3 regions of the Telluria sp. GW821-FHT07G12 genome follow, and region 3 is predicted to be linked to each of the others. Evidence: predicted binding sites of a transcription regulator. Region 3 holds the regulator's gene; each other region holds the start of a gene.

Region 1 (10,380 bases), on a different contig from region 3:
CCGATCGCTACTTTATCGAGGTCGCCCTGGTAATCCACGTCGGTGGTGCCGACCAGGGTGAAGCGGCCTTCGTAGGGTATCGCGAAGACGATGCGGCCGTCCGGCTGCTGCAGGATGTAGGCGCTGTCGTGCGTGAACAGCTGCGGCACCACGATGTGGCTGCCCTTTACCAGGCGCAGGCTGCGCGCCGTGGATTGGGGCGTGGCCGTACCCAGGAAGCTCGCGGCCCACGGACCGGCCGCATTCACCACGCAGCGCGCGTGCACGCGCAGCGCATCGTCGGCGCCCTGCAGGGCCGCGACCCAGCGCTGGGGCTCGCGCACGAGGCTGGTGCAGCGGGTGCGCGTGAGGACGGTGGCGCCACGCTCGCGGGCATCGACGGCGGCCAGCACCACCAGCCGGGCATCGTCGACCCAGGCGTCGGCATAGGCGAAGGCGCGGCTGAAATGCGGCTGCAGTGGCGCCCCGGCCGGGTCGTCCCGCAGCGACAGCTCCTCGGAGCCGGGCAGGAAATCGCGGTGCGCCAGGTGATCGTAGAGGAACAGGCCGGCGCGGATCATCCACGCCGGCCGCATGCCCACGCCGGGCGCGTGCGGCATCACGAAGCGCAGCGGGCGCATGATGTGCGGGCCGCTCTTGAGCAGCACCTCGCGCTCGGCCAGCGCCTTGCGCACCAGGCCGAAGTGGTATTGCTCGAGGTAGCGCAGGCCGCCGTGTATCAGCTTGCTCGAGGCCGAGGATGTGTGCTGGGCCAGGTCGTCTTTTTCGCACAGGACCACGCGCAAGCCGCGCCCGCTGGCGTCGCGCGCGATGCCGGCGCCGTTGATCCCGCCACCCACCACCAGTACGTCACAATCGATGCGTCGTGAATGCTCGCTCATCCGTCCTCCCATGGTCCGCGCAGCAGTCAAGTGTACGGTCCGCCCGGCCGCGGGTGTTCGGCCATATCAATGTAGAATTCCCGCATGACGACACGCGCCTGGGTTCGCATGCCTTCCGGCAAGCGCCTCGACCTGCTCAATCCTACTCCCTTCGACTGGGACGACGCCGACCTGGCCCTGGGCCTCGCGCGCACCTACCGCTGGGGCGGCCACTCGGCCTGGCCCTTGCCGCTGTCCGTGGCCCAGCATTCGATCTGCGTGATGCTGCTGCGCCAGCTTGCCTCTCCCGAGCCGCTGGACCCGGTCGTCGCCTTGCGCGAACTGCTGCACGATGCCGAGGAAGGCCTGCTCGGCTTCGACGCCGTCTCGCCTCTGAAACCCTTCCTCGGCGAAGGCTTCAAGGAACTCACGCAGCGGCTGGAACAGATGGTCTTCCTGCGCTACGGCCTGCCGGCCTGGACGCCCACCGAACACGCGAAGCACAAGCTGGCCGACCGCCTGGCCGCCGCGACGGAAGCCGTGCACGTGGTCGGCTGGAAGGTGGAGGAAGTGTGGAACACCCTGAAAATCCGCGCCGCCGTGCTGGAAGAAGACCCGCTGGCCGGGCGCTACCGCTGCCGGCCGTGGGAGCCCTGGCCGCCTGTCGTCGCGGCCGAGCGCTTCCTGCTCGAGCTGGACCATTTGAAGCAGCGCATCGATGCGGGAGAGGCGCATGGCTGAGGCCGGCCTGGATGCCGCGATCGCCCGCGCCGCCGGCCTGCTGCGCGATGCCGACGCCCTGCTGATCGGCGCCGGCGCCGGCATGGGCGTCGATTCCGGCCTGCCCGACTTCCGCGGCGACCACGGCTTCTGGAAAGCCTATCCGCCGCTGGCCAGGCTGGGCATCCGCTTCGTCGAGATCGCGAATCCGCGCAGCTTTGCCCGGCATCCGGAGCTGGCCTGGGGTTTTTATGGGCACCGGCTGGCGCTGTACCGCAGTACGGCGCCGCACGAGGGTTTTGCGATTCTGCGCGAACTGGGCGAGGCACTGACCCACGGCGTCTTCGTCTTCACCAGCAACGTCGATGGCCAGTTCCAGCGCGCCGGCTTCAGCGATGCGCAGGTGGTCGAATGCCATGGCTCGATCCACCACCTGCAGTGCAGCCGGCCCTGCCATGACGCCATCTGGCCCGCCGATGCGGTCCAGCCCGAGATCGACCCTGCCGACTGCCTGATGCACTCGCCCCTGCCCGCCTGCCCCCGCTGCGGCGCGCTGGCGCGGCCGAACGTCCTGATGTTCAATGACGGCAGCTGGCTGGACGCGCGCACCGATGCCCAGTACGGCCGTTTCGAAGCCTGGCTCAGGCAGGCCCAGCGCCTGGTCGTGATCGAGCTGGGCGCCGGCACTGATGTGCCCTCGGTGCGGCGGATGGGGGAAAGCCTGGGCGCACCGCTAATCCGGATCAATCCACGCGAGCCGGAAGTGCCTTTGCCGCGTGATGTCGGCATCGCTGCCGGCGCACTCGATGCGCTGCGCCGCCTGCGCGAAGCTTTGCAGCAGTGAAAGAATCTTTCAGCAACTAGCTCGTGGTGAAATTTTCTTTCATAAGAACTAGCCGCGAAACCATAGCCAGCCAGAAGAATTGGCCTTACGAAAATGCTAAGACCTTTCTCAAGATCAGCGCCTAAATCCTTGATTCCTCAGCTTTTATTTTCATATCCACAGGAAATGTGGATAACTGTGTGGACAAGCGCCTCTTGACAAGCCGGGAGCGCAGTATTGATGCGGGTTTCAACAAATTGCCCGTTCAACAGGCAAATTTTAAGCTTATATAAATCAATGACTTACACGAGCCCTAGTTTTGTGCAGGATATGGCTATGAGGCAAATTCCTACACGTGTAGGACACGGGGGATAACTCATTCGGACTAGCCTGTTTTCGGCCTATTTCCACGCGTTTCTTGCCCGCTCGCGCACCAGCATCCTGACTTCGTCCGGCATCGGCTTGCGGCTGTGCGGCGTCTCCGCATTCACCCAGCTGCATTCCTCGAAATGCTTGAGCATGGCCGGGCTGATGAAACGGGTGCGCTGGGCGTACACATGGCGGTCGCCCATCTGCGCCTGCTGCTTGATGAAGAAGCGGTTCGGCAGCACCAGGTGCAGCTGCTCCTTGGCGCGCGTCATCGCCACATAGAGCAGGCGCCGCTCTTCCTCGATGTCCTCCGCGCTGCCGGTCGCCATGTCGGAGGGGATGCAGCCGTCGATCACGTTCAGCACGTGCACGGACTTCCACTCCTGCCCCTTGGACGAATGGATGGTCGACAGGATGAGGTAGTCCTCGTCCAGCAGCGGCGGGCCGGCGCGGTCGCTGGTGGCGTCGGGCGGGTCCAGGGTCAGCTCGGTCAGGAAGCTCTCGCGCGAACCGTAGCCGCCGGCCAGCTGCACCAGCTGTTCGAGGTCGGCCGTGCGCACCGGGGCGTCGTCGTACAGGCGCTCCAGGTGCGGCAGATACCAGTCCTTCACCAGCTCGATGTCCATCGGCCAGCGCAGTCCCGGCGTGCGCAGGCGCTTGAACAGGGCCACGAAGGGTTCCCAGTCACCCAGCGCGCGGGCCGGCGCCTCGAAGGCTTCCACTGCCGCCGTCGGTTCGGCGGCCTCGGCCACCGCATCGAGCAGGCGCGCCGCGGTGGCCGGGCCTATACCGGGGATCAGCTGGGCGACGCGGAAGCCGGCCAGGCGCCCGCTCGGGTTCTGGGCGAAGCGCAGCACCGCCAGGATGTCCTTGATGTGGGCCGCCTCCAGGAACTTCAGGCCGCCGAATTTCACGAAGGGGATATTACGGCGGACCAGCTCCAGCTCCAGCGCGGCGCTGTGGCTGGCGGCGCGGAACAGCACCGCCTGCTGCGTCAGTTTCGTGCCCGCTTCGCGCTGCTCCAGCACGCGGTTGCAGACCCAGCGCGCCTGCTCGGCTTCGTCCGGGATCAGCACCAGCTGCGGCTTCGCTGTCGATACCTTGTCCGTCCACAGCGTCTTCGCATGCCGCTCCAGCGCCGCCGCGATCACCGCGTTCGAGGCATCCAGGATGGGCTGGGTCGAGCGGTAGTTGCGGTCCAGCGTGATCGTGCGCGCCGGCTGCGAGAAGGCCTGCGGGAAGTCGAGGATGTTGCGCACCGTCGCGCCGCGGAAGGAATAAATGCTTTGGGCGTCGTCGCCGACCACCATCACGCCCTGCCCGTCCGGCTTCATGCCCTGGATGATGGCGGCCTGCAGGCGGTTGGTGTCCTGGTATTCGTCGACCAGCACGTGGTCGAACAGCGCACCCAGCTCCGGCCCGAGTTCCGGGTCGGACGCCATCTCGGACCAGAACAGCAGCAGATCGTCGTAATCGAGCACGTTCTGCTCCTGCTTGGCGTCCACGTAGGCGCCGAACAGGCGTTTCAGCTCTTCTTCCCACTCGCTGCACCAGGGGAAGGTCGACTGCAGCACCTCGCCCAGCGTATCGCGGCTGTTCACCACGCGCGAGTAGATCGCCAGGCAGGTCCCTTTCAAGGGAAACCGCTTCTGGCCGCCAGTAAGGCCGATATCCTGGCGCACCATGCCCATCAGGTCTTCGGAATCGGCGCGGTCGTGGATGGTGAAGGAGGCTTCCAGTCCGATCCGCCCCGCGTACTCGCGCAACAGGCGCGCGCCGATGGCGTGGAAGGTGCCGGCCCAGGGCAGCGCGGCCACCGCCTGGCTCGAGGTCTTGAGGACACGCTGCAGGACGCCGCCGGCGCGCTGCACCATCTCGTTGGCGGCGCGCCGCGAAAACGTCAGCAGCAGGATCCGCTGCGGATCGGCGCCGGACTGGATTAGGCGCGCGACGCGGTGCGCCAGCGTATTGGTCTTGCCCGAGCCGGCGCCGGCAACGACCAGCAGCGGCCGCGGCGCCTGCGCGCCGACGTCATGCTCGACCGCCGCGCGCTGTTCGGGGTTCAGGGACGCGTAAGGATCGGCGAGCGCGGGCTCGGCTTCCTGGCAACTGGGATCGACGGTATCGGGCATGGGACGACAGTTCTGATGATGACAGAACTGTACATTTATCCAGTAGAGTTACGCAAGTCCCATCTATTGCCGGGCTTGTCCAGATATCCACAAAATCTGTGGACAAGCATGTGGAAAAACACCCCCTTGACATGCGGGAAGCAAGGATTGATGCGGCTTTCAACAAGTTGCACATTGCACGTGCAGCGTGTGAAGACCACAAAATCAATGGTTTACGAAGTCAAGACGCGCACAATTCAAATATTTTTGCAAGATGTGCGCTGGAAACTTTTGTGCATAACCAGTGTGCCCAAGAAAGGCTCAGGCAACACAAGCACGACGACGTTCCGGCTCGCCCAGCACCCGTTCAATAACTGCGGCGGCAATGTCCTGAGAGCGCAGGAATTCAACGGCCGACACGGTGCCGGAATCGCCTTGCAGGGCAATGCCGCGGTCGACGATCTCGCGGCGGTGCGCATCCTGGCGCTGGCTGGTGCGAATCTGGTTCATCGGTCCTCCCGTTTCATGATCGCGGCCGATTGCCGCAAGTGCAGTATCGGCGCGCACATCCTTAAGTCAAGACAAATTTTGCCGCCAGCGCGACCGCGTGCGCCGTCCCCGCGCCGCCCGGCCTAGAATGGCCCCGACATCCATCACCAGCGAGGACCCCATGACCACGACTCCCGATCCCGACCTGAAACCGGGCGACGAAGCCGAGCCCGGCACCCCGGGCGCGGGCGAGGACCTGTGCGAGACCTGCGGCGGCAGCGGCAAGCTCGACAATGGCAAACAGTGCCCGGAATGCGAAGGCACAGGCCGCGTGATGCGCGGCATCGGCGGCGGCTAAGTAGCTCTCCGCATGGACAGGGAGGCTATGCCGGCGCGATAATCGTGCCATGAGCATACCGCCGCAGCCATCGCCAGCAGACCCCGCTTCTGCGCACCGCCCGCAATCCCTGTCCGATCTCTTCATCTCCTTCACGCTGCTGGCCCTGCAGGGTTTCGGCGGCGTGCTCGCCGTCGTCCAGCGCGAACTGGTCGAGCGCAAGCGCTGGCTGAGCCAGGAAGAATTCATCGAGGACTGGGCCGTGGCCCAGATCATGCCGGGCCCGAACGTGGTCAACCTGTCGCTGATGATAGGCGGACGCTACTTTGGCCTGCCCGGCGCCCTCGCCGCTCTCGGCGGGCTGCTGGCCCTGCCGCTGGTGCTGGTGCTGGGCCTGGCCGTGCTGCACGACAGCTTCGCCGACAACCCGCAAGTCGCCGGCGCCCTGCGCGGCATGGCCGCCGTCTCGGCCGGCCTGATCGGCGCCGCCGGCCTGAAGCTGGCCGTGGCCCTGAAACGCAGCCCGCTGCCGATGGCCTGGTGCGTGGCCATCGCCGCGTCCGGCTTCGTGCTGGTGGCGCTGCTGAAATGTCCTCTTTTATATGTGCTGCTGGGGCTCGGCGGCCTCGGCTGCATCCTCACCTGGCGCAGGCTCAAGGCATGAGCCCGGCGCCCGAGACCCTGCACCTGGCCCTGGCCTGGTCCGACTGGCTGAATCTGTTCGGCCATTTCCTGCTGCTGTCGATGATGTCGATCGGCGGCGCCATCTCCACCTCCTCCGAAATGCACCGCTTCCTGGTCGAGCAGCATCATTGGCTGAGCCCGGAGCAGTTCAACGCCGCCATCGCCCTGGCCCAGGCCGCGCCCGGTCCGAACGTCTTATTCGTCGCGCTGATAGGCTGGCATGTCGGCATGAACGCGGGCAGCGTCGGCGCCGCCCTGTTCGGCGTGCTGGTCAGCATGGTCGGCATCATGACGCCTTCCACCATCATCACCTACACGGCCGCGCGCTGGGGCCACCGCAACCGCGAGCTGCGCGCGGTACGCGCCTTCAAGCAGGGCATGGCGCCGGTGGTGATCGCACTGCTGCTGTCGACCGCCTGGATCCTCGGCAGCTCGGTGGGCGCCGCAGGCTGGCGCCTGCCGCTGCTGGCGGTCGCGGCCGGCGTCGTGATCTGGCGTACCAAGCTGCACCTGCTGTGGGTTCTAGCGGCCGGCGCTCTCCTCGGCGGCTTCGGGCTGGTGTAAGGCGCCCATGCCGGCGTTGCACCGGCTCGCCGTACTGGCGTACTGTCTTCGCCGGTGCGCCTTGCCCTGGGCGCCTTGCACCAGCCCGTGTAATGTGAGCGCCGCCGTGCACGGCGCGCGCATAGGCGGCATACTTGCGTTATTGCTCACCTGACGAGAGAAGAAACATGACCGAGCTTGCCCAATTAAATGTGCTCAGCGAACACGCCTGCTTCGGGGGCGTCCAGCGCTTCTACCAGCACGCCTCCAGCGCGATCGGCCTGCCGATGCGCTTTTCCGTCTACCTGCCGCCCGGCGCCGAAGGCAAGCAGCTGCCGGTGCTGTTCTACCTGGCCGGTCTGACCTGCACCGAAGAAACCTTCATGATCAAGGCCGGCGCCCAGCGCGTGGCCGCCGAGCTGGGCATGGTCCTGGTCGCGCCCGACACCAGCCCGCGCGGCGCTGGCATCCCCGGAGAGACCGACAGCTGGGACTTCGGCGTGGGCGCCGGCTTCTACCTCGACGCCACCGTCGAGCCCTGGGCCCGTCACTACCGCATGGAGAGCTACATCCTCGAGCTGCGCGAACTGGTGCTGGCCAGCCTGCCCGTCGATCCGCAACGGGTCGGCATCTTCGGCCATTCGATGGGCGGGCATGGCGCACTGACCCTGGCGCTGCGCCACCCCGAGCTGTTCCGTTCGGTCTCGGCCTTCGCGCCGATCGCCGCGCCGACCCGCTGCCCCTGGGGCCAGAAGGCCTTCAGCGGCTACCTCGGCGCCGACCAGGCGGCCTGGCGCGCCCACGACGCCAGCGAGCTGATCAAGGATGCGGGCCGCGCCGTCTTCCCGGACGGCATCCTGGTCGACCAGGGCCTGGCCGACAAATTCCTCGCCGAGCAGCTGTATCCGGAAGCCTTGGAGGAAGCCTGCCGCGCCGCCGGCCAGCCGCTCGAACTGCGCCGCCATGCCGGCTACGACCACGGCTATTACTTCATCTCGACCTTCGTCGAAGACCACCTGCGCTTCCACGCCCGCAATCTCGCCTGACCCGCAAGATTCCCTCCGTGCGCCCGCCGGCTGGCGGGCGTCAAAATTGCTTCCGCTCCGCTTGAAATCGGTTTTCGTCCGCCCTATAAAAAAGGAGTGGCGGCATGCTTTGCATCGTCCGCCATGTGATTCATCCATTACAAAGGGAGGTCATCATGAACCTGATCCGCAGAGGCAACAGCCCACTCTCCACCATGCGTGGCGGCCCCATCGACGAGCAGTTCGGCCGCATGGTCGAGAACATGTTCCAGGATTTCTTCGCACCCTTGGCCCAGGCCGGGCGCTGGACCGATGATGGCCTGGCCATGCCGCGCCTGGACGTCAGCGAGACCGAGAAAAGCTTCGAAGTGCAGGCCGAGCTGCCGGGCGTCAAGAAGGACGATCTCAAGGTCTCGATCGACGGCCAGCGCGTCACTATCGAGGGAGAATGTCAACAGGCAAACGAACAGCGTCAGGGCGAACAGGTGGTGTATTCTGAACGTTCGACGCGCAGGTACCAGCGCAGCTTCACGCTGCCGTCCGAGGTCGATGACGCCGGCGCCGAGGCGAAGCTCGAGAACGGCATCCTGATGCTGACGCTGCCCAAGAAACAGGGTGGCGCGGCAAAGCGCCTGACCATCCAGTGAGCTGCCAGGCAGCGGGAGCGCAGCAAGGCATGGCCGAGTATCGCCGCTTCAAGGACCGCACCCAGGCCGGCAAACTGCTGGCCCGGGATCTGCGCGGGTACGCGGGGCGCGCGGATGCGATCGTGCTGGCCTTGCCGCGCGGCGGCGTGCCAGTTGGGTTCGCCATCGCACAGCGGCTCGCAATCGAACTCGATATTCTTCTCGTACGTAAGCTGGGATTGCCGGGGCGCGAGGAATACGCCATGGGCGCGGTCGGCAGCGGCGGCGTGCGGGTGCTGCAGCCGGGCGTGCCCGGCCTGCTGGGCGTAACAGCCGGGCAGGTCGAGGCGGTCACGCAGCGCGAGCTGGAGGAACTGGAGCGGCGCGAGCGTGCCTACCGCGGCGCGCGCGAGCCGCTGGCGCTGGCCGGGCGCACGGCGATCCTGGTCGACGACGGCGTCGCCACCGGCTCGACCATGCTGGCGGCGATTCGCGTGGCGCGCGGCCTGGACCCGGGCAAGCTGGTGCTGGCGGTGCCGGTGGCGCCGCCGCAGACCCTGGCCATGCTCGAGCCCGAGGTCGACCGCCTGGTGTGCCTGTCGGCGCCGCCCCTGTTCCGCTCCGTGGGACAGTGGTACGACGCCTTCGACCAGACCAGCGACGAGGAAGTGCAGGATTTGCTGGCCGACGCCTGGCATGCGCGGACGGCCGAACGACAACAACCACATGGAGGACCGAATCATGCAACGACTGCCGACGACAAGCACGACGACGACGGACACCGGGCTTGAACTTGCCAAATGGCTGGGCGGCGCCGCCGCCGGCGCCCTGTTGATGTACATGCTCGACCCCGACCGCGGCGGCGAACGCCGCGCCCAGTCGGCCGCCGCCGTGCGCAACGCCGGCACGCGAACTTCCAGCGCCCTCGGCAATGTCTGGCGTGGCGCCGGCAGCCACATCGGCGAAGCCGCCGACGATGCCATCGAAGCGGCCAAACCGGACGGCAGCATCGGCTCGGCAATCTCGAGCACCATCTCGAAAGCCAAGGATGTGTTCAGCCGCGCCTCCAGCGCCGCCGGCGACCTGGCCGACGATGCCAGGGACAGCGACACGTATTCGAACGCGCGCGACAGCGTGAGCAAGGCCGTGAGCCGCGCCGCCGACACTGCCGCCGACTTCTACGACGACACCCGCAAGAGCGCCGGCCTCCTCGGCAAGCGCGTGGCGGAGGAAGTGCGCGGCGACAGCCAGGGCGCCTGGAGCCCGACCATGCGCAACACCGCGCTGGTGGGTGGCGGCCTGCTGGCACTGATGGGCCTGATGCGCCGTTCGCCGATGGGCGCCGTCCTCAGCCTCGCCGGCGCCGCCCTGCTGGCCCGCAGCGCCGCCAACCAGCCGCTGCGCGCGCTGGCGGGCCGCGGCGCCGCCGGTCTCGGCATGAGCAAGGACCTGGCGCACAAGCTGAGCATGGACCAGACCATTGACTTCGAGAAGACCATCCACATCGAAGCATCGCCGGACGAGGTCTTCGAACAGTTCGCCAACTACGAGAACTTCCCGCGCTACATGTCGCACGTGACCGAGGTGCGCGACCTGGGTCACCGCCGCTCCCACTGGAGCGTGAAGGGTCCGGGCGGCTCCAAGTTCGAGTGGAATTCCGTGCTGACCGAGCAGAGCCGGCCGAACCGCCTGGCCTGGCGCAGCGAAGCCGGCGCCGAGATCCCGAACAGCGGTTCGATCCAGTTCGAGCGCCACCGCGGCGGCACCCTGGTCACCGTGCGCATGTCCTACAC
Region 2 (10,380 bases), 910 kb from region 3:
TGCGGCCCCAGTTGTCGGCGTAGCGTTTGAATTGTTCTTTCTGGAACGGGTCGATCTCGTAGCGGATGAAGCAGGTGATCATGGGGTCTCCTCGTTGATGAATGAGACCACTGTAGTCTTTTGCCATGTCGCGATGCTTCGGTTAGGATCGAAGCATGAAAGATGGACCGAACATTACGAATATCGCCGCCATGATCGGCGACCACGCGCGCGCCGAAGTACTCACCGTCCTGATGAGCGGAATGGCGCTGACCGCGACCGAACTGGCCAATGCCGCCGGCGTCACGCGCCAGACCATCAGCACGCACCTGGCCAAGTTGGCGGATGCGGGCCTGCTGAGCGTCGAGTCGCAGGGCCGGCACCGCTACTTCCGCATTGCCGATGCCGAGGTGGCCCAGCTGCTCGAATCGCTGATGGGCGTGGCCTTCGGCACCGGCGCCGTGCGCGTGCGCTCGAGCCCGCGCGAGCCGGCGCTGAGGAAGGCGCGGGTCTGCTACGACCACCTGGCGGGCGAACTGGGCGTGCTGGTCTACGAGAGCCTGGCGCGCCGCGGCGCCTTTGCGCTCGGCGCCGACGGCATCGCGCTGACTTCACAAGGCCAGGATCTGGTGCGCGCACTCGGCATCGACGCCGCCACGCTGCCCGTCTCGCGCCGCCCCTTCTGCCGCACCTGCCTGGACTGGAGCGAGCGCCGCCATCACCTGGCCGGCCAGCTCGGCAGCACCCTGCTGGACCGCTTCCAGCAACTGGGCTGGGCCAGGCGCGTGCCGGACTCGCGGGTGCTGGCGTTTACACCGGACGGCGAAACCGCCCTGCGCGCCTGGCTGGCCTAGTGTCGATCAAGTCGCCAGCGCCGGCGCCTTGAACGCGCCTGGGCGCAGGATGCGCGACAACAGCGGCCGCTTGACGGGCGCCGGCATGCGGCTGTCGACCAGGTCTTCCCATTTCACGCGCAGCTGCTCGCAGGTGGCGCGCAGCACCGGCTCGGCGTCCGGCAGGCGCGCCAGGGCGTCGAGGTGGCGCTCGATCACGGCGGCCAGCTTCACGCAGGGGCCGCCGTCATCGCTGCCCGCCGCGCCCGGGCTGCGTTGCGTGCTGCGCAGTGTGTATTGGGACATCAGGTGCAGCAGGGCCGCGACCAGCAGCGCGTGGCGGGTGCTCGGCGTGCCCGATGCGGGGCTGTCGTCCAGGTAATCGTCGTCCATGGAAGCTCCTTTTCTTCATGAGAATGATTCTCATTTAGATTATGGAGGCAGTTTGCCGCCTGCGCAAGCGAATTCAGGATGCCCTGGCAATGCCCGTCGTCCCGGTCCGCTCGAGCGCGACCAGGAAAGCATCGGCCAGGGTGGCCTTGGTGGTCACGTTCTGCAGGTCGACCCCGAGATGAACGATGGTCTGGGCGATCTGCGGGCGGATGCCGCTGATGATGCAGTCCGCGCCCATCAGGCGCGCGGCGGCGATGGTCTTCATCAGGTGCTGCGCCACCAGGGTATCGACGGTCGGCACGCCGGTGATGTCGATGATGGCAATCGTGGCGCCGGAATCGACGATCTTCTGGAGGATGTTTTCCATCACGACCTGGGCTCGCATGCTGTCGAGGGTGCCGATCAACGGCAAGGCCAGCACGCCGTCCCACAACTTGATGACCGGCGTGGAAAGCTCGAGCAGTTCCTGCTGCTGGCGCACGACGACCTGGTCGCGGCCGCGCTGGAATACCTCGACCGTGTACAGGCCGAGCTTGTCCAGCAAGGTGCTGAGCGCCCAGAATGCAGCCGCCAGGACGGCCGGCTGATCGGCAAGGCCGGTGCGCAGGACGGCAAAGATCGGCTGCTTGACCGAAAACACGAAGGTGGCGGTTTCGCTGGAGGTGGAGCCTGCTTTTGCACGCGAGGACGACACGTCGTCCAGGACGACGCGCATCCCGCTCCAGCCCCGGCTGTCGATGTCGCCGGGGCTGTCGTCGCGCAGGGCGGCAACGAATGCGCCGAGAAAATCGTCGCATTGGCTGCGCTGCTCGTCTTTCCTGACGCGCCTGCTGCCAAGCACGACCGTGTCGAGCCGGGCTTCCCACTCCGCCAAGATGGCACTGCGGTGCTCCTGGAGCAGCTCGGCGATCGCGGGGAAATAGCTTGTGTCGGTCATTGTCGGGTCCAGCTTCAAACTTGTAAACCGACCAAGGAGGCATCGGGTCTCGGGTGCATAACCGGTCGACTATAGCACTCTTGTAATGAAAAACACGCAAGCTTTTTGACACTTGCCGGCCTTCATAGCGGATAATCCCGGAAATGCCTGAGCCTTTCCCCCAAGAGTTCGCTCCTCTTCATCCTTTGCTGACGGTAAGCGTACGCAGCGAACTCGACGTCATTGCTTCCCGGCTGCGCGCGCGCCAGATCACGAGCTTGTGCGCGTTCGGCCATCACGAGCAGACGCGTATCGCCACAGCGGTGTCCGAACTGGCCAGGAATGCCCTCGTCTACGCTGACGGGGGCAAGGTGCGTTTCTTCGTCGGGCGCCTGGGCGCGCGCCAGGCCCTGGTAGTCACCATCGACGACCAGGGGACGGGCATTGCCGCGCTCGATCGCATCCTGGGCGAAGACGGCGCGTCGCACGGCGCCCTGAGCGGCGGCATCCCGGCCGCGCGCCGCCTGATGGACCGTTGCGAGATCGACACCGGCAGCCACGGCACCCATATCGTGCTGGTAAAAGCCTTTGCGGCGCAGGCGCCGGTGCTGCATGCCGGCGCCATCGACCTCGCCTTGTCGCAGCTGGGTGCGTTGCCGAGCAATGTCGCGCTGTCGGAAGCCAATCAGCAGAACCGTGAGCTGACCGGCGCGCTGGCCGCCTTGCAGGCCAAGCAGGCCGAACTGCTGGAGATGTCCGCCTGCCTGGATCGCACCAACCGCCAGGTCGAGGCCTTGAACGTGCTTCTGAACGAAAAGGCGCAGTCGCTAGTATCGGCCGACCGTCGCAAGGACGAGTTCCTTTCCATCCTCAGCCATGAATTGCGCAGCCCGCTCTCGGCGGTATCGATGGCGGCGCATTTGCTGGAAAACAGTCCCGATAACCCCAACCAGGGCGTCAGGCTCGGCCAGCTCATCAAGCGCCAGACCGGGCACATGAGCCGCATGGTCGAGGACTTGCTGGACGTCTCGCGTGTCAGCCGCGGCCTGGTGTCGATCAGCCGCGCCCCGGTGGACATGCGCGAGGTGGTCGACGCGGCTTTCGAGCAGCACGCACCGGCGGTGCGGGCCAAAGGACATAACGTCAGCCAGCCGGAGGCGCTGCAGGCCTGGACCGTCGAGGGTGACCGTACGCGACTAGTCCAGATCGTCGCCAACCTGCTGGGCAATGCCATCCGCTACACGCCCGACGGCGGCAGGATCGAGCTGAGCATGCAAGCGGACGACGGCTGGCTGCTGATGCGCGTGTCCGACAACGGCATCGGCATTCCGGCGGACCTGATGCCCCATCTCTTCGATTTGTACACCCAGGCGGAACGCTCAACCGACAGCAAGAACAGCGGACTGGGGCTGGGCCTTGCGCTGGTAAAAAGCCTGGTCGAGGCGCATGGCGGCAGCGTGACGGCCAGCAGCGGCGGCGCAGGCTGCGGCAGCCGGTTCGAGGTGCGCCTGAAGCTGACCGGACAACAAAACTAAAGCCGCGTCTCGCGCGCCGCCCGCAGGAATTCATCCAGCACCGGCGTGCAGTCCAGCAGCTCCGTCCCTTTCGCCCGGTGAAACTCCGGATGCCACTGCAGGCCCATCACGAAGGGCGCCCGCTGGTAGCGGATCGCTTCGACGATCCCGTCCGGATCCGACATCGCCTCGATATGGATGTCGCGGCCCAGGTCCTTGACGGCCTGGTGGTGGATGGAGTTTACGATCGGGCGCTTCTGGTCGGGGAACATCTTGCCCAGCGAGGAACCGGACGGGAACACAATGGCGTGGCGGTGGGCGTCGTAGTCTTCGTGCACGTGGGCCTGCGCCTCGGGCACATTGGTCGCCACGTCCTGGTACAGGGTGCCGCCGAAGGCAACGTTGATCAGCTGGCAACCGCGGCAGATGCCCAGCACCGGCTTGCCGGCGTCGACGAACTCATGCAGCAGTTCCAGCTCGTACACGTCGCGCGCGCGGTCGCCGTTCCATTCGGGGCGCGTCGGCGCTTCCGCATAGGTCATCGGCGAGACGTCGGCCCCGCCCTGCAGCACCAGCCCGTCCAGGTGGCGTGCGTAGTGGCGCATGGTGATGTTGGAAGGATGCAGCAGGCCGTTCGTATTCACGGTCGGCACCATGAAGACCAGCACGTCGCGCGACATCACCCATTGCGCGATCGACTCTTCCAGGTATTGCAGGTTCTTGCTACGCAGGCCGACGGAGCCGGGCTCCGGGTGAAAAATGCGGGCCGAGACGCCGATGCGCAGCGTGCGCCGCATGAAGTCGCGGCTGAAGCGGTCGCTGATGGCGCGCCAGCGCGAGCGCAGCACGCGCCCGGCTACGGTCAAGGGTGTATCGCCCTGCCGGAGGTAGCGCGAGCCGCCGCCAGTGGCGCGCCGGTCCGGCACCCGCGGCGGACCTGAACTTTCGCGATTTTCATTGTCCTCTGCCATGAAATAACTATAGCCCTGCCGTAGGCGCGCACGATTCGCCGCATTCGCACATTCTGCAGATTCTGACGATTCAGGGCTTGCAAACTTCCGCACTACAGGCAAAAATACTGTGTTTCCATACAGTGTTGCGCGAGGTACTCTTCCCAAAACGCGCGTAAGCACCGACACTGGCGCCTTTTGCCACGCTTTTACCACGTCCTTTAGCGTCCTTATTGCCGCGCGACAAGATAGAATGCGCAGGCATTCGATTACACAAATACAGCATGGCCACCAAGAAAACCCCAACCGATTACAGCGAATCATCCATCCGGGTCCTCAAGGGACTGGAGCCCGTCAAGCAGCGCCCGGGCATGTACACGCGCACCGAAAACCCGCTGCACATCATCCAGGAAGTGATCGACAACGCCTCGGACGAGGCGCTGGGTGGTCACTGCAAGAACATCGCCGTGACGATGAACCCGGACGGTTCGATCACGGTCGAGGACGACGGCCGCGGCATCCCGGTCGGCATCCACCCCGAAGAAGGCGTCTCGACCGTCGAGATCGTCTTCACGCGTCTGCACGCGGGCGGCAAGTTCGACAAGGGTTCGGGCGGCGCCTATGCCTTCTCGGGCGGCCTGCACGGCGTCGGCGTCTCGGTCACCAACGCGCTGTCGAAGCGCCTCGAAATCACCGTCTGGCGCAAGGACGACCAGGGTAACGGCGTGCACAACCTGGCTTTCGAAGCCGGCGACGTCGTCGAAGCCCTGAGCTCCGCACCGTTTGATCGCGGCGGCAAGAAGAACGGCACCCGCGTCACCGCCTGGCCGGACGGTAAATACTTCGATTCCCCGAACATCCCGATGACCGAGCTGCAGCGCCTGCTGCGCTCGAAAGCCGTGCTGCTGCCGGGCGTGACCGTCACGCTCACCAACGGCAAGACCGGCGACGTCCAGACCTGGCGTTACGACGAAGGACTGCGCGGCTACCTGACCGAAGCGCTGGCCCAGACCGTGGGCCAGGGCCAGACCGTGATCCCGCTGTTCGAAGGCGCGCAATACGCGGCCGCCGGCGACGAAGGCTTTGCCGAAGGCGAAGGCGCGGCCTGGGTCGTGGCCTGGACCGAGGAAGGCGCCGTGGTGCGCGAATCCTACGTCAACCTGATCCCGACGGTCAGCGGCGGCACCCACGAATCCGGCCTGCGCGACGGCCTGTTCGGCGCGGTGAAGAACTTCGTCGAGATGCACTCGCTGCTGCCGAAGGGCGTCAAGCTGCTGCCGGAAGACGTGTTCGCACGCGTCTCGTTCGTGCTGTCGGCCAAGGTGCTGGACCCGCAGTTCCAGGGTCAGACCAAGGAGCGCCTGAACTCGCGCGACGCCGTGAAACTGGTCTCGACCTTCACCAAGCCGCCGCTCGAACTGTGGCTGAACCAGCACGTCGACTACGGCAAGAAGCTGGCCGAACTGGTCATCAAGCAGGCGCAAAGCCGCCTGCGCTCGCTGCAGAAGGTCGAGAAGAAGAAGTCCTCGGGCGTGGCCGTTTTGCCGGGCAAGCTGACCGATTGCGAATCGACCGACATCACCCGCAACGAACTGTTCCTGGTCGAGGGCGACTCGGCGGGCGGTTCCGCCAAGATGGGCCGCGACAAGGAATTCCAGGCCATCCTGCCGCTGCGCGGCAAGGTGCTGAACACCTGGGAGACCGACCGCGACCGCCTGTTCGCCAACAACGAGATCCACGACATCGCGGTGGCGATCGGCGTCGACCCGCATGGCTCAAGCGACAATCCCGACCTGTCCGGCCTGCGCTACGGGAAGATCTGCATCCTCTCCGATGCGGACGTCGACGGCTCGCACATCCAGGTCCTGCTGCTGACCCTGTTCTTCAAGCACTTCCCTGCCCTGTTCCGCAATGGCCACGTGTGCATCGCCCGTCCGCCGCTGTACCGCGTCGACGTGCCGGCGCGCGGCAAGAAGCCGATCCAGAAACTGTATGCGCTGGACGACGGCGAACTGCTGGCGATCGAGGACAAGCTCAAGAAGGAAGGCCTGAAGGAAGGCGTGTGGAGCATCTCCCGCTTCAAGGGCCTGGGCGAGATGAACGCCGAGCAGCTGTGGGAAACCACGATGAATCCGGACACCCGCCGCCTGCTGCCGGTCTCCTTCGGCGACTACAACCTGGCCGAGTCGTCGGCGCGCTTCAACATGCTGATGGGTAAAGGCGAAGCCGCCGCCCGCCGCGCATGGCTGGAAGAGCACGGTAACGAAACCGAAGCGGATATCTGATACGAACGAATATGACTCAAGCAAGCCTTTTTGAACAAATGAATCCGCCCGGCGGCGGCGACAATAACGGCGGCAACGGCGACGACGCCGAAACCCTCACCCTTTCCACCTTCGCCGAGCGCGCCTACCTGGACTACGCGGTCTCGGTCGTGAAGGGCCGCGCGCTGCCGGACGTGTCCGACGGCCAGAAGCCGGTGCAGCGCCGCATCCTGTACGCGATGCACGAGCTGGGCCTGGGCCCGACCGCGAAACCGCGCAAATCCGCGGCCGTGGTCGGCGACGTGCTGGGTAAACTGCACCCGCACGGCGACCAGTCCGTGTACGACGCCCTGGTCCGCATGGCCCAGGACTTCTCGCTGCGCTACCCGCTGATCGACGGCCAGGGCAACTTCGGTTCGCGCGACGGCGACGGCGCCGCGGCGATGCGTTATACCGAAGCCCGCCTGACGCCGATGGCGCGCGTGCTGATGGACGAAATCGACATGGGCACGGTCGATTTCCAGCCGAACTACGACGGCTCGGTCGAGGAACCGCGTACCCTGCCGGCACGCCTGCCGATGGTGCTGCTGAACGGCGCCTCCGGCATCGCGGTCGGCCTGGCCACCGAGATCCCGTCGCACAACCTGCGCGAAGTGGCGGCGGCAGCGGTGGCGATGATCCGCAATCCGAAGATCACCCACGCCGAGCTGATGACCCTGATGCCGGGTCCGGACTACCCGGGCGGCGGCCAGATCATCACGCCGGCCTCGAACATCGCCGACATGTACGCCACCGGCCGCGGCTCCATGAAGGTGCGTGCGCGCTGGAAGATCGAAGAACTGGCGCGCGGCCAGTGGCAGGCGGTCGTCACCGAACTGCCGCCGGGCTGCTCGTCGCAGCGCGTGCTGGAAGAGATCGAGGAACTGACCAACCCGAAGCTCAAGCCGAACAAGAAGACCCTGCTGCCCGAGCAGCTGGCGCTGAAGCAGACCATCCTCGGCGCGCTGGATGCCGTGCGCGACGAATCGGGCCGCGAAGCCCCGGTGCGCCTGGTATTCGAGCCGAAGTCGAAGAACCAGGACCAGGCCGAGTTCATGCTGATGCTGCTGGCCCACACCTCGCTGGAGAGCTCGGCCCCGATCAACCTGGTGATGATCGGCGGCGACGGCCGTCCGCGCCAGAAGGGCCTGACCGAGATCCTGCAGGAATGGATCGACTACCGCTTCGTGACGGTTCGCCGCCGCACCGAGTTCAGGCTGGGCAAGGTCAACGACCGCATCCACATCCTGGAAGGCCGCGAGACCGTCCTGCTGAACATCGATGAAGTCATCGCCATCATCCGTAACTCGGACGAGCCGAAGGCCGCGCTGATCGAGCGTTTCAATCTGTCGGACCGCCAGGCCGAGGACATCCTCGAAATCCGCCTGCGCCAGCTGGCGCGCCTGGAAGCGATCAAGATCCAGCAGGAGCTGGCCGAGCTGCGCGGCGAAAAGGAAAAGCTCGAGGACCTGCTCGAGAATACCTCGAGCATGAAGCGCCTGGTGATCCGCGAGATCGAAGCCGACGCCAAGCAATTCGGCGACGACCGCCGCACCCTGATCGAGGAAGCCCAGAAGGCCGTGCTCGAACAGAAGATCATCGACGAGCCGGTCACCGTGATCGTCTCCGAGAAGGGCTGGGTGCGCGCGCGCACCGGCATCGGCCACGATCCGGCGCAGTTCACCTTCAAGGCCGGCGATTCGCTCGGCTATGCATTCGAATGCCGCACCGTCGACAACCTGCTGTGCATCGGCGACAACGGCAAGGCATATTCGGTGCCGGTGGCGGCGCTGCCGGGTGCGCGCGGCGACGGCGTGCCGATCACGACCCTGGTCGACCTGTCGGGCGGCGGCCGCATCCTGTACTACTTCGCCGGCGCCGCCGACACGCGCCTGCTGCTGTCGACCACCGCCGGCTTCGGCTTCATCGCCAAGGCCGGCGACATGGCCACGCGACTCAAGGGCGGCAAGTCCTTCATCACCCTGGACGACGGCGCCGTGCCGCTGGCCCCGCGCGTGGTGACGGACAATGCCGGCGCGATCGCCTGCCTGTCCGAGAAGGGCCGCGTGCTGGTGTTCGGCATCGACGAAATGAAGGTGCTGACCAACGGCGGCCGCGGCGTGACCCTGATGGAGCTGGAGCCGAAGGAAAGCCTGCTGGCCGCCCAGCCGATCAGCCCGAAAGGCGTGAACGTCAACGGCACCTGGGCCGGCGACAAGCCGCGCACCGTGGAGCTGTTCGGCGTCGGCCTCGAGCCGCACTTCGGCAAGCGGGCGCGCAAGGGCAAGCCGCTGTCGGCCAAGCTCAAGGCCAAGGATCTGGCGATGCGCGTGCTGGGCGAGGCCAGCTAAGGTATACGTGGGCACGGGGTGCCCACCCTACCGACTCGGCCGCTAACCGTAGGGTGGGCACCACGTGCCCACGCTCACCGCTGCGCCTGCCGCAGCCGAGCTTCCAGCGTCGCGGCGTCGAAGCCGCTGCCGCTGCGCGAGCCGTCGGCGAAATAAATCGTCGGCGTCCCCTGCAGGTGCAGCTTGCGGCCCAGCGCCAGCACCTGCTCGTTGGGCGTCACGCAGGCCGCCGGCGCGGCCGGCGCCGGCTTGGCCGCCAGCATCCAGTCCTGCCAGGCCTGGGCGCGGTCGGCGGCGCACCAGATGTTCTTCGATTTCGCCGCCGAATCCTCGGACAGGATATTCATCAGGAAGGTGTAGACCGTCACGTTGTCGATCCCGCGCAGGGTCTCGTGCAGCTTGCGGCAATACGGGCAGTTCGGGTCTTCGAACACCGCCATCACGCGCTGGCCATTGCCCTTCACGGTCTTGATCGCCATGTCGAGCGGCAGATCGGCAAAGCGGACCGCCGCCAGCTCGTCCGCGCGGGCGCGCGTGAGATCCTGCAGCGTCCCCAGGTCGACCACCTTCCCCACGAACATGTAGCGTGCATCGGCGTCCGTGTAGAAGATGTCGCCGCCGCTGCGCACTTCATACAGGCCGCCATACGCGGTCTTGCTGACCGCGTCGACCGTCACATTGCTGCCCATGCGCGGCTCGACCAGCTTGTGCACGCGCGCCTCGTCCGGCGACTCCACCTGCGGCGTGGCCGTGCTTGCGGCTGCCGCTGCGGCGAGGGCGAGTACGCCGAGCGCCCGCGCCCATCCGGTTGTCCATGTCATCGTTCTGCTCCTCGGGTTCATGCGGCCGGGTCGTCCGCCGCCAGCCGGTCCATCAGCTGGGCGGCGCACGACTGCGCCCGTTCGTTGCGGCGCTGTACCAGCATGGCGCCATGCAGGCGGCGCGCGCGCAGTTCGTTCGAATCCACCTCTTCCGCTTCGGCCGGTGCGCGCCCCAGGCGCCAGTCGGCCAGCGCGGTCCGGCACGCCGCGTCTTCCTGCCCGAACCAGGCCTGCGAGACGGCGGCGCCCAGCATCCGCTCGCGCAGCTGGGCGCGCTGATCCTGCCATCCCAGCATCTGCTCGGCCTGGGCCGCGCTCAA
Region 3 (10,380 bases):
ATGAAGCCCTGCTGGCTGACGAGGGCGCCGCCATTGTCGCAGCAGCCGCCGCCGCGCACGGCGTCGCGCATGCGGTCGTTGAAGGAGCCGATGCCGGTGCCGGCCATGTTGGCCTGGCGCGCCTGCACGAAGCGGGCGTCGTTGGCGACGTTACCGAAGTTCCAGGCTTCGCCGTACAGGTAGATGTCGCGGCCGGCGGCCTGGTTCACGGATGCCTGCAGGCGCTTGAGCAGATCGAGCGGCGTGAAGCCCATGATGTCGAAGCGGAAGCTGTCGACCTTGTACTGCTTGGCCCACAGCGAGACCGAGTCGATCATCAACTTGCCCATCATCGCGTTTTCCTGGGCGGTGTCGGCGCAGCAGCTGTCGTTCAGGATGTTGCCGTTGGCGCCCAGGCGGTAGTAATAGGTGGGCACGATGCGGTCCAGCACCGACAAGGGTCCCTGCTGCGACTGGCTGGTGTGGTTGTAGACCACGTCCATGGTCACGCGCAGGCCGGTCTCGTGCAGGCCCTGCACCATCGCGCGGAACTCGCGCACGCGCGCGGCGCCATCGTTGGCATCGCTGGCATAGCTGCCTTCCGGCGCGTTGTAGTGGACCGGGTCATAGCCCCAGTTGAAGCAGTCGCTGTCCGCTACCTGCGCGACGGCGGCCTGCTGGTCGGTCCAGTCGGCGCCGGCGTTCGGGATCGTCGGCGACACGCAGCCGGCTTCGTTCACGCTGGCGAAATCGAAGCTGGGCAGCAGGTGCACGTGGGTCATGCCGGCCTTCTGCAGCGACTTCAAATGGCGCATCGGGTTGGCGTCGACGTCGGTGAAGGCCAGGTACTTGCCGCGGTGCGCGGCCGGCACCGTTTTGTCCAGCGCCGAGAAGTCACGGATGTGCAGCTCGTACAGCGCGATGTCGGTGGGGGCGTCCAGCTTCGGAATGCGCTGGTCGTCCCAGCCGGCCGGTTTCAGCGCCGGGCTGTCGAGATTCGCCACGAAGGAGCGCGTGCTGTTGGCGTTCAGGCTGAGCGAATACGGGTCGGTGACGGTATTGGTCACGAGCGCATTGTTCGCCCAGCGCGACAGCACCTGCACCGTGTAGGTGTAGTAGGCGCGGTTGGTCCAGGAGGCGTCCGGCGCCGTGTAGCGCCACACGCCGCTGGCCGCATCCTTCGTCATCGCCACGGTGCCGGTGGCCGCCGCAGTCGCATTCGGATAGACGTTCAGCGAGACCGATTTGGCGGTCGGCGCCCACACGCGGAAGGTCGGTGCGCCGCTGCGGTCGAAGCTCAGGCCCAGCTGGGCGTTGCTTGCTGCCGGGGCGAACACCTCGTCCAGCATGCCCGCCATCTGCAGCGAGGTCACCTGCACCAGATTGCCGCCGCCGTCGTACTGGGCGATCGCGAACTGGCCGCTGGCCAGCTGCGCGGCTTTCGCGGCGTCGACGCTGGACAGCTGCAAGCCGGTCGCGCCTTGCAAGTGCGGATACTTCTGGCGGAGGGCGTCCGTGAGCGGCGCCGGGTTCAGGGCGAAGCTGCCGCCGGCGCCGGCCAGGCCGCTGGCGGCATCGGGCGTGGCGCTCAAGCCGCCGTTCGCGGCGTAGAACAGTTTATAGCTGGCGCCGGAGGCCGGCACGCCCGGCCAGGCCAGCGTGGTGGCGGACAGCCAGTGTGCGCTGGCGTTGCCCAGGTTACCGTAGCTGAGCGCCGGCGCGCTGCTGTAGACCGTGCAATCGCCTTCCATCAGCCAGACTTCCTGGCCTTTGGTAGTGACATCCGCGTTCAGGTCGGCGTGCTGGTCATTGCCGCAGTTCTTGAAGCCGGTGCCGTCGGTGACCAGGAACCAGATCGCGCTCTTACCCGCAGCCAGCGGGATGTCGACGTAGCCGCCGAAGGCGTCCGTGTTCGCGAACATGAAGCGGTCGGTGATCCAGGCCGAGCTGGGGTGCTGCGGGCCGTCCCAGGAATACACGCCCCATTGCGCGGTGTCGTTCTGGATGCGGTGGAAGTGCATGCGGATGCTGCCGGGCGCCACCGGCGCGGCGGATGCGCTCGGTGCCGCTGCCAGCAGGCGGGTGCCGGAGCTGGTGGCCTGTTGCGTGCTGTCCCCTGCTCCACATCCGGAAAATGCGCCGGCAAGTACCGTGGACACACAAACGGCTGCAGCAAAGCGCAGCCGTGAAGTTAAACTACGTCTGGTTAGCATATCGTCCCCTCTGATTATTATCGGTGGCAAGAGCCACTGTGTAATATTACTACTTACGATAACAAAAAAGTAAGGGAACGTTGTTGCGTGGCGTGCACAAACAAAAAGGGCAGAGTTTTCACCCTGCCCTTCTCATGGGAAGCGATGTCCGCTTACAGGATGTGGGTACCGATCCACCAGGCGATCGCCGCCATGAAGGCCGAGGCCGGGATCGTGAAGACCCATGCCCAGACGATGTTGCCGGCCACGCCCCAGCGCACCGCCGACGCCTTCTGCGCCGAGCCGACGCCGACGATGGCGCCGGTGATGGTGTGGGTGGTCGAGACCGGCACGCCGATCGCGCTGGCCAGGAACAGGGTGATGGCGCCGCCCGATTCGGCGCAGAAGCCGCCCACCGGTTTCAGCTTGGTGATCTTCTGGCCCATGGTCTTGACGATGCGCCAGCCGCCGAACAGGGTGCCCAGCGAGATCGCCGTGTAGCAGGAGATGATCACCCACAGCGGCGGCGCGGCATCGCCGGCCTGCGAGACGCCGGCAAAGATCAGCATCATCCAGATGATGCCGATGGTCTTCTGGGCGTCGTTGCCGCCGTGGCCCAGGCTATAGGCCGCGGCCGAAACCAGCTGCAGGCGGCGGAACCAGGTGTCGACCTTGCGCGGTGGAGTCTTCACGAAGATCCAGGACACGGCCAGCATCACGAGCGAACCGAGCAGGAAGCCCAGCAGCGGCGACAGGATGATCCAGGTGACGGTCTTCAGCAGGCCGCCGCCGACCAGCGCGCCAGTGCCCGACTTGGCCACGGCCGCGCCCACCAGGCCGCCGATCAGGGCGTGCGAGGACGAGGACGGGATGCCGTAGTACCAGGTGATGACGTTCCAGACGATGGCGCCGATCAGCGCACCGAAGATCACGTACTGGTCGACGATGTGCGGGTCGACGGTGCCCTTGCCCACCGTGGAGGCGACGTGCACGCCGACGGTGAAGATGGCGACAAAGTTGAACAGCGCGGACATGGCCACCGCGGTCTGGGGTTTCAGCACCCCGGTCGACACCACCGTCGCGATCGCGTTGGCGGCATCGTGGAAGCCGTTCATGAAGTCGAAGACCAGCGCTAAAAGGACGAGCAGGCCCAGCACGTAAATGCTGATATGAAGATGATCCATATTGTTTTTATTGTTTTGGGCTTACGCGTTTTCGACGATGATGCCTTCGATGATGTTCGCGACATCCTCGCAGCGGTCGGTGACGGTTTCCAGGATCTCGTAGATGGCTTTCATCTTGATCAGGTTACGGACGTCCGGCTCGTCGCGGAACAGCTTGGACATGGCGGCGCGCATCACGTGGTCGGCGTCCGATTCCAGGCGGTCGATCTCTTCGCAGATCGCGACCATCTTCTGGGCGTTATCCATGTTGTGCAGCATGCCGACGGCCTGCTGGACCTTTTCGCAGCAGGCCAGGCACAGCTCGGCCAGGCGCTTGGCTTCCGGGGTCACGGCGTGCAGGTCGTACAGCGAGATGGTCTGGGCAGCGTCTTCCATCATGTCGAGGATGTCGTCCATGCGGGTGATCAGCTTGTGGATGTCGTCACGGTCGAGCGGGGTGATGAAGGTCTTGTGCAGCAGGTCGACGCATGCGTAGGTGATCTTGTCCGCCTGTTTTTCGATGCTCTCCACAGCGTGGGTGCGGTTTTCCAGGTCGTCGAAGTTGGTCATCAGGCCGACCATTTCCTGTGCACCCTTGACGCACAGCGCCGCGTGCTGGTTGAACAGATCGAAAAATTTGCCCTCGGTGGGCATCAGGCGTCCAAACATATGGTTCTCCGTTGTAAATCTCTTGGAACTTCTTTAAGGGCCGCGGCGCAGGTCGCACCGCGGTCGTTATCGGCTTAGTCGCCCTGGTAGATGGACAGACTGCCGCTGTAATTCCCGAACTTGGTATACATACCCATCCAGGTCAGTCGCACCGCCCCGATCGGGCCGTTACGCTGTTTACCGATAATGATCTCGGCGGTACCTTTGTCGGGCGAGTCCGGGTTATAGACTTCATCGCGATACAGGAAAATGATGACGTCCGCATCCTGCTCGATAGCGCCCGATTCGCGCAGGTCGGACATGACCGGGCGCTTGTTCGGGCGTTGTTCCAGCGATCGGTTCAGCTGGGACAGCGCGATCACCGGACAGCCCAGCTCCTTGGCCAGGCCCTTCAGGCTACGCGAAATCTCGGAAATCTCGGACGCACGGTTGTCGCCCGGTTTCGAACCCTGCATCAGCTGCAGGTAGTCGACAATGATGAGGCCCAGCTTGCCGCACTGGCGGGCCAGGCGGCGCGCGCGGGCGCGCATCTCGATCGGGTTCAGCGCGGGCGTCTCGTCGATGAAGATCTGGGCGTCGTTCATCTTCTGGATGGCGTGCGTCAGGCGCGGCCAGTCCTCGTCGATCAGCTTGCCGGTACGCAGGCGGTGCTGGTCGAGCTGGCCGATCGAGCCCAGCATACGCATGGCCAGCTGGGTGCCGCCCATCTCCATCGAGAAGATCGCGACCGGCAGGCCGGCCTCGACCGCGACGGCTTCGCCGATGTTGACCGAGAACGCGGTCTTGCCCATCGATGGACGGCCGGCAACGATGACCAGGTCGCCCGGCTGCAGGCCGGAGGTCATCTTGTCGAGGTCGATGAAGCCGGTCGGGACGCCGGTGATCTCGCCCTGGTTTTCACGGCTGTAGAGTTCGTCGATACGCTCGACCACCTGGGTCAGCAGCGGCTGCACCGGCAGCCAGCCCTGGGCGCCGCGGGCGCCCTGCTCGGCAATCGCGAAGATGCGCGATTCGGCTTCGTCGAGGATCTGCTTGACCTCGGCGCCCTGCGGATTGAAGGCCTTGGCCGAGACTTCGTCGGCCACGGTGATGAGCTGGCGCAGCACGCCGCGGTCGCGCACGATCTCGGCGTAGCGGCGGATGTTAGCGGCGGACGGCGTGTTCTGCGCCATCGCATTGAGGTACTGCAGCCCGCCCACTTCCTCGGCCTTGCCGAGCTGGACGAGCGACTCGTATACGGTGATCACGTCGGCAGGCTTGCCGGCATTGATCAGGCGGACCATCTGTTCGAAGATGATCCGGTGGTCGTAGCGGTAGAAGTCCTCCGCATGCATGAAGTCGGCAATACGGTCCCACGCCGCGTTATCGCGCAGCAGGCCGCCGATGACGGACTGTTCTGCTTCGATGGAATGCGGGGGAATGCGGAGCGACTCGATCTGCGGGTCTGCTGGGGTGTTCATGGCCGACATTATACCTTTTCCGCATCGACCGCTGAAATGATTGGTGATTTTCCAAGCATAAAAAAAGCCGGGCGAACCCGGCTTTTTTCATTCCAGCAACAAGAAGCGAGAGGAACCGTAGCGAGCGGAAGGAGGTCTGGTTGAGAAGCGCAGCTGTACGAACAGTACAGCCGGTCCGCCGTAGCGGAGCATCGCAAACCGGACCTACGACGCGCAGTAGGTTCCTCGAAGCTTCTTAGGCAGCTTCGCCCACGACTGCCACGGTCACGTCGACGACGACGTCGGTGTGCAGAGCGACGGCAACCGGGTGCTCGCCGGTGGTCTTCAGCGGGCCGGTCGGCATGCGGACGTTGGCCTTCTCGACGGCGAAACCTTGCTTGCTCAGGGCTTCAGCGATGTCGAAGTTGGTCACGGAACCGAACAGACGGCCATCGACGCCAGCTTTCTGGGCGATGGTGATGGTCATGCCGTTCAGCTTCTCGCCCTGGCCTTGTGCGGCTGCCAGCTTCTCGGCGGCTGCCTTTTCCAGTTCGGCGCGCTTGACTTCGAACTCGGCCACGGCCGATTCGGTTGCACGGCGGGCTTTCTTTTGCGGGATCAGGAAGTTACGTGCGTAACCGTCCTTGACCTTGACCACGTCGCCCAGGTTGCCGACGTTGACGACTTTTTCCAGCAGGATGACTTGCATATTATTCTCCAGTATACGTGTCGTGACCGACGATTAAGCGTTGTGCAGGTCGGTGTACGGCAGCAGGGCCAGGTAGCGGGCGCGCTTGATGGCGGTGTCCACTTGGCGCTGGTAGTGCGCCTTGGTACCGGTCAGGCGTGCCGGCATGATCTTGCCGTTTTCCTGGACGAAGTCCTTCAGGGTGTCGACGTCTTTGTAGTCAACCTGTTCCACGTTTGCTGCGGTGAAGCGGCAGAATTTCTTACGCTTGAACAGCGGGTTCTGCTGTTTGCGCTTCAGTTTTTCCTTGGCCTTGTTTTTGTCGAACTTTTTACCGAATGCCATTTTTGGCTCCTGTATCTAATCTAAATGAATTCAATGATGTGAAACACCAGGGCTTTGCTGTTGCGGTTCTTCCTCGCGAGGAAGCCCTTGAACTGGTACACGGCACCAAGTTCGGCATCGGCAAACCGGCCTGAAATATCTCCCGCGGCAAGCGCGGCGATTTCAAACTCGACCTGCCTGGCAATCCCTGCCTCCAGCTGCTGCGATCCATGTAACAGGATGCCGCTGACGATGGGGATGCCGGCCGGGGTATACCGCAAGGTATCGCGTTCCGCGATGCTTGCGACCAGCAACAGCTCGTTCACTGCCCTCTGCGCTTCACTTTCCGAAGAAATTAAGCGGCTGCGGCCGGAGCGGCTGCCTGCTCGGCGCGATGGCTCTTGGCTGCGTCTTCGCGCTGGACCGATTTCATCATCGGCGACGGTGCGGTTTCGGCCTTCTTCATCTTGACGGTCAGGTGACGCAGCACGGCATCATTGAATTTGAATGCGGTTTCCAGCTCGACCAGGGTCTCGTTGTCGCACTCGATGTTCATGCAGATGTAGTGTGCCTTCGGCAGCTTCTGGATCTGGTAAGCCATTTGACGGCGGCCCCAGTCTTCGACGCGGTGGATGTTACCGCCGCGCGAGGTGACGGTGGTCTTGTAGCGCTCGATCATCGCCGGGACCTGCTCGCTCTGGTCCGGGTGGACGATAAACACGATTTCATAATGACGCATGCAACACTCCTTAAGGACGTTTAAACAAATGCCCACCTCGGCGTCAAGACGAGTGTGGGAAGGGAAAGCCCGACATTATAACCGCAAAAACGTCAAGAGCTCAATCACCATCTGCGGTGCCCGCCAGCTTGCCCGCTTGCCCTGTTGTTATCGGCTGTGCCCGCCAAGCAAAAAAAAGCGGCAAAAGCGACGGATTCCCCTTGCGCCCGGCGCAATACTGTACAAAAATACAGGGTGTCGGGTGTCGCTCGAGACGCTCCTTTACTTACACCTATCGAACATGCTTAAGCTCACCGCACGGCAAGAACAGATCCTCAACCTGATCAAGGAAGCCATCGACAATACCGGCTTTCCGCCCACCCGCGCCGAAATCGCGCAGGAGCTTGGCTTCCGCTCGGCCAACGCCGCCGAGGAACACCTGCAAGCCCTAGCGCGCAAGGGCGCGATCGAAATTTCTCCCGGCACCTCGCGCGGCATCCGCCTGGTCGGCGCGGCGGCGGACACCGTCCCCGTACCGGTCGTCCCGGCTGCCCTGCTGATGTCGCTGCCGCTGGTCGGCCGCGTCGCCGCCGGTTCGCCCATCCTGGCCCAGGAACACGTCGAGACCACCTACTCGGTGGACCCGGCCATGTTCTCGGCCAAGCCCGACTTCCTGCTGAAGGTAAAAGGCTGGTCGATGCGCGATGCCGGCATCTGCGATGGCGACTTCCTGGCTGTCAAGAAAGTGGATTCAGCCAAGAACGGCCAGATCGTGGTTGCCCGCATCGGCGATGAAGTCACCGTCAAGCGCTACCGCAAGAACGGCGCCACCATCGAACTGCTGCCGGAAAACCCGGACTTCTCCGTGATCACGGTCGATCCGCACAGCGACGAGTTCGCGCTGGAAGGCCTGGCTGTCGGCCTTCTGCGGTCGTGGCACTAAGCCGGCACTAAGCTGGCACTAAGCACCTCTCTTCAGACGCCCGGTCTTGCACCGGGCGTTCCTGACATCTTCCCTACAGGTTTCCGCGGTTCTGGCGCCGCTCTTCGAGCTCGTGCTGGCGTTCCGGCGTCGGCGTGCTGTTGACGATGTTGTTGTGCTCCTTGATCCAGGCGTCGGTGGCATCCCGCCATGCGCCGAAATCGGCCACCACCAGCTTGCCCTTGACCCGCACAGTTTCCGCGAGATTCTCGATCACCTGATTCAGGTGCTTGCCGGCGTTTTCGATCTCGGGCTTGGTCATCAGCTTGACGATGTCGGCGGGGATCAGCTTGGTGCCTGGATTGGCGTCGACGAGCGCCTGGACCAGGGCGTTATGGCAATCTTGCCATGCTTTCATGTTGGCCCAGATCCGGTCGATCTCCTCGTTCTGCTTGGAGACGGACGGGAAGCGCGGCACAGGGCAGCGGTACTGGCCGGTGCGGAATTCGGAACCGTCGTACTGGGTGATCCAGTAGTCGATGTCCTTGCGGCGCTCCACGCGCTTGGCGATCAGCTCGAGTGAAGCGATGGCGCTGGGATTGCCCTTGGCGGCCGCCTTGCGGAACCAGGCCTCGGCCTGGGCTTCGTCGATGGTTCCTGCCTCTCCATAAAAATACATTTCGCCCACGTGCTGCTGGGCCGTCACATTGCCGGCGTTCGCCAGCTTGGTGTATTTCTGCAGGGCTTCGGGATAAGCCTTTTTGGCGAACAGGGCGTCCGCATTGGCCAGCTCATCGGCGCAGGCGCCGCCGGCCGCCAGCAGGGCCACGCAAAACAGGAGAGTCTTCATGGAAACAGGGCTGTGAAAAAGGAAATTCATCATACCCGCACAGCCCTGCCAGCTCAACCCGACTCACTTTTTCATGACGCTGGGCGAGGCGTTATTAAACTTGCGGTTGTTTTCCTCGAATTGCCTGTTCTCGGCTTCTATCAGCATTTTGTTCGACGCCTGCTTTGAATTCGCGGCAAGGACGAACTCATTGGTCGCCTTGTGCCAGGCGTCACGCTCCGAGCTGAAGCTCAGCGCATCGTTCTGGCGGCGGGTGATGACGGCAACCGTTGTATCGTCGACGTGGGCAATCGCCTGCTCCGCTTCGCGCGGGCTCATCAGCTGCAGGACGTCGGCCGGAATGCGCTTGTTGGCCGGCGGCAGCTGGTTGACCCCGGCGACGAAGTCGTTGTAGCAGGTTTCCCAATTCGCGATGGCTTCGCTGACGGCCTTGATTTCGGCATTGGTCTTGGACACGGCCGGGATCGTCGGCATGGGACAGGCGTATTTGCCCGACACCAGGTCTTCGCCCTTGTAGCCACTGGTCCAGTAAGCGAGATCGGCGGCGCGCTGCTCGCGCTTCTGCAGGACGGCCAGCGCCTCCTTGGCGCCGTTGTGGCCGCTTGCCGCAGCTTTCTGCAGCAGACTCTGCGACTTGGCCATGTCGACGGCGGTACCGTCGCCATACCAGTACATCTCGCCCAGCCGGAACTGTGCTTCGGTATTGCCGGCATTGGCGAGCTAGGTATACATCGGGAATGCCTTGCCGTAATCCTTCGCCCGCAAGGCTTTTTCCGCGTCACCCAGGTCGTCGGCGAAGGCCGCGCCGGCCGCCAGCATCAGCAGGGTAAATACAAGTCGTTTCATCGTCTCTCCTCACTGGATACAGATATGTAGGTAAGACGATGATAGATGTGTGATTACTTTATGACAATGCAATCAGGGTAATGCCGATCGGAAATCTTCCACCAGATCGGGGGTATCTTCGATGCCCACCGACACCCGGATCAGCGACTCGGCAATGCCCATGCTGGCGCGGCGCTCCTGGCCCATCTCGAAGAAGATCGTGTGCGCGACCGGAATCACCAGGGTGCGCGTATCGCCCAGGTTCGATGCCGGAATCGCGATCTTGAGGCGGTTCAGGTAGTCGAAGCAGTCGATGCCCTCTTTCAGCTCGAAGCTGAACAGCGAGCCGTAGGCGCGGAACAGATCGGTAGCCAGGCCGTGCTGCGGGTGCGAGGCCAGACCCGGGTAGTGGACCGCAGCCACGCGCTCGTCCGCTTCCAGCATCCGGGCCAGCGCCAGCGCGTTGGCGCTGGTGCGGTCCATGCGCAGCGCCAGGGTCTCGGCGCCGACGGCGATGTGGTGGGCGGCTTCCGGCGCCAGCGAGGCGCCGAAGTCGCGCAGGGATTTCGCGCGCAGCTGGGCCATGCCCTGGGCGCTTGCCGCCTGCTTGC

Evidence for each region. Region 3 encodes LexA, which represses DNA repair genes until DNA is damaged. Its sites were predicted from a motif close to ACTGTATNNNNATACAGT; they were not measured.
Region 1: a site for LexA is predicted at 4,931-4,948, ahead of AC07PE_RS09455 (ATP-dependent helicase). Genes of this name have one in related genera too.
Region 2: a site for LexA is predicted at 4,713-4,730, ahead of AC07PE_RS06340 (DNA topoisomerase IV subunit B). Genes of this name have one in related genera too.

Annotation. Positions count from the first base shown of each region.
Region 1 is NZ_JBWKQA010000002.1:248,174-258,553, reverse strand. It holds gene glpD (glycerol-3-phosphate dehydrogenase) at 1-881, opposite strand, end outside; gene AC07PE_RS09465 (phosphohydrolase) at 966-1,601, shown strand; gene AC07PE_RS09460 (SIR2 family NAD-dependent protein deacylase) at 1,594-2,424, shown strand; gene AC07PE_RS09455 (ATP-dependent helicase) at 2,805-4,904, opposite strand; gene AC07PE_RS09450 (hypothetical protein) at 5,205-5,393, opposite strand; gene AC07PE_RS09445 (hypothetical protein) at 5,554-5,730, shown strand; gene AC07PE_RS09440 (chromate transporter) at 5,780-6,373, shown strand; gene AC07PE_RS09435 (chromate transporter) at 6,370-6,957, shown strand; gene fghA (S-formylglutathione hydrolase) at 7,125-7,982, shown strand; gene AC07PE_RS09425 (Hsp20/alpha crystallin family protein) at 8,138-8,608, shown strand; gene AC07PE_RS09420 (phosphoribosyltransferase) at 8,638-9,378, shown strand; gene AC07PE_RS09415 (SRPBCC family protein) at 9,329-10,380, shown strand, end outside.
Region 2 is NZ_JBWKQA010000001.1:1,350,766-1,361,145, forward strand. It holds gene AC07PE_RS06310 (NIPSNAP family protein) at 1-82, opposite strand, end outside; gene AC07PE_RS06315 (ArsR/SmtB family transcription factor) at 156-833, shown strand; gene AC07PE_RS06320 (hypothetical protein) at 840-1,205, opposite strand; gene AC07PE_RS06325 (STAS domain-containing protein) at 1,279-2,142, opposite strand; gene AC07PE_RS06330 (ATP-binding protein) at 2,328-3,656, shown strand; gene AC07PE_RS06335 (gamma-glutamyl-gamma-aminobutyrate hydrolase family protein) at 3,653-4,606, opposite strand; gene AC07PE_RS06340 (DNA topoisomerase IV subunit B) at 4,870-6,870, shown strand; gene parC (DNA topoisomerase IV subunit A) at 6,882-9,239, shown strand; gene AC07PE_RS06350 (DsbC family protein) at 9,314-10,060, opposite strand; gene AC07PE_RS06355 (lipase secretion chaperone) at 10,078-10,380, opposite strand, start outside.
Region 3 is NZ_JBWKQA010000001.1:442,285-452,664, forward strand. It holds gene pulA (pullulanase-type alpha-1,6-glucosidase) at 1-2,138, opposite strand, end outside; gene AC07PE_RS02145 (inorganic phosphate transporter) at 2,345-3,355, opposite strand; gene AC07PE_RS02150 (DUF47 domain-containing protein) at 3,377-4,003, opposite strand; gene AC07PE_RS02155 (replicative DNA helicase) at 4,078-5,463, opposite strand; gene rplI (50S ribosomal protein L9) at 5,699-6,151, opposite strand; gene rpsR (30S ribosomal protein S18) at 6,185-6,475, opposite strand; gene priB (primosomal replication protein N) at 6,496-6,780, opposite strand; gene rpsF (30S ribosomal protein S6) at 6,810-7,193, opposite strand; gene lexA (transcriptional repressor LexA) at 7,474-8,115, shown strand; gene AC07PE_RS02185 (tetratricopeptide repeat protein) at 8,189-8,944, opposite strand; partial or broken gene AC07PE_RS02190 (hypothetical protein) at 9,008-9,631, opposite strand; gene AC07PE_RS02195 (hypothetical protein) at 9,665-9,790, opposite strand; gene AC07PE_RS02200 (cystathionine gamma-synthase family protein) at 9,863-10,380, opposite strand, start outside.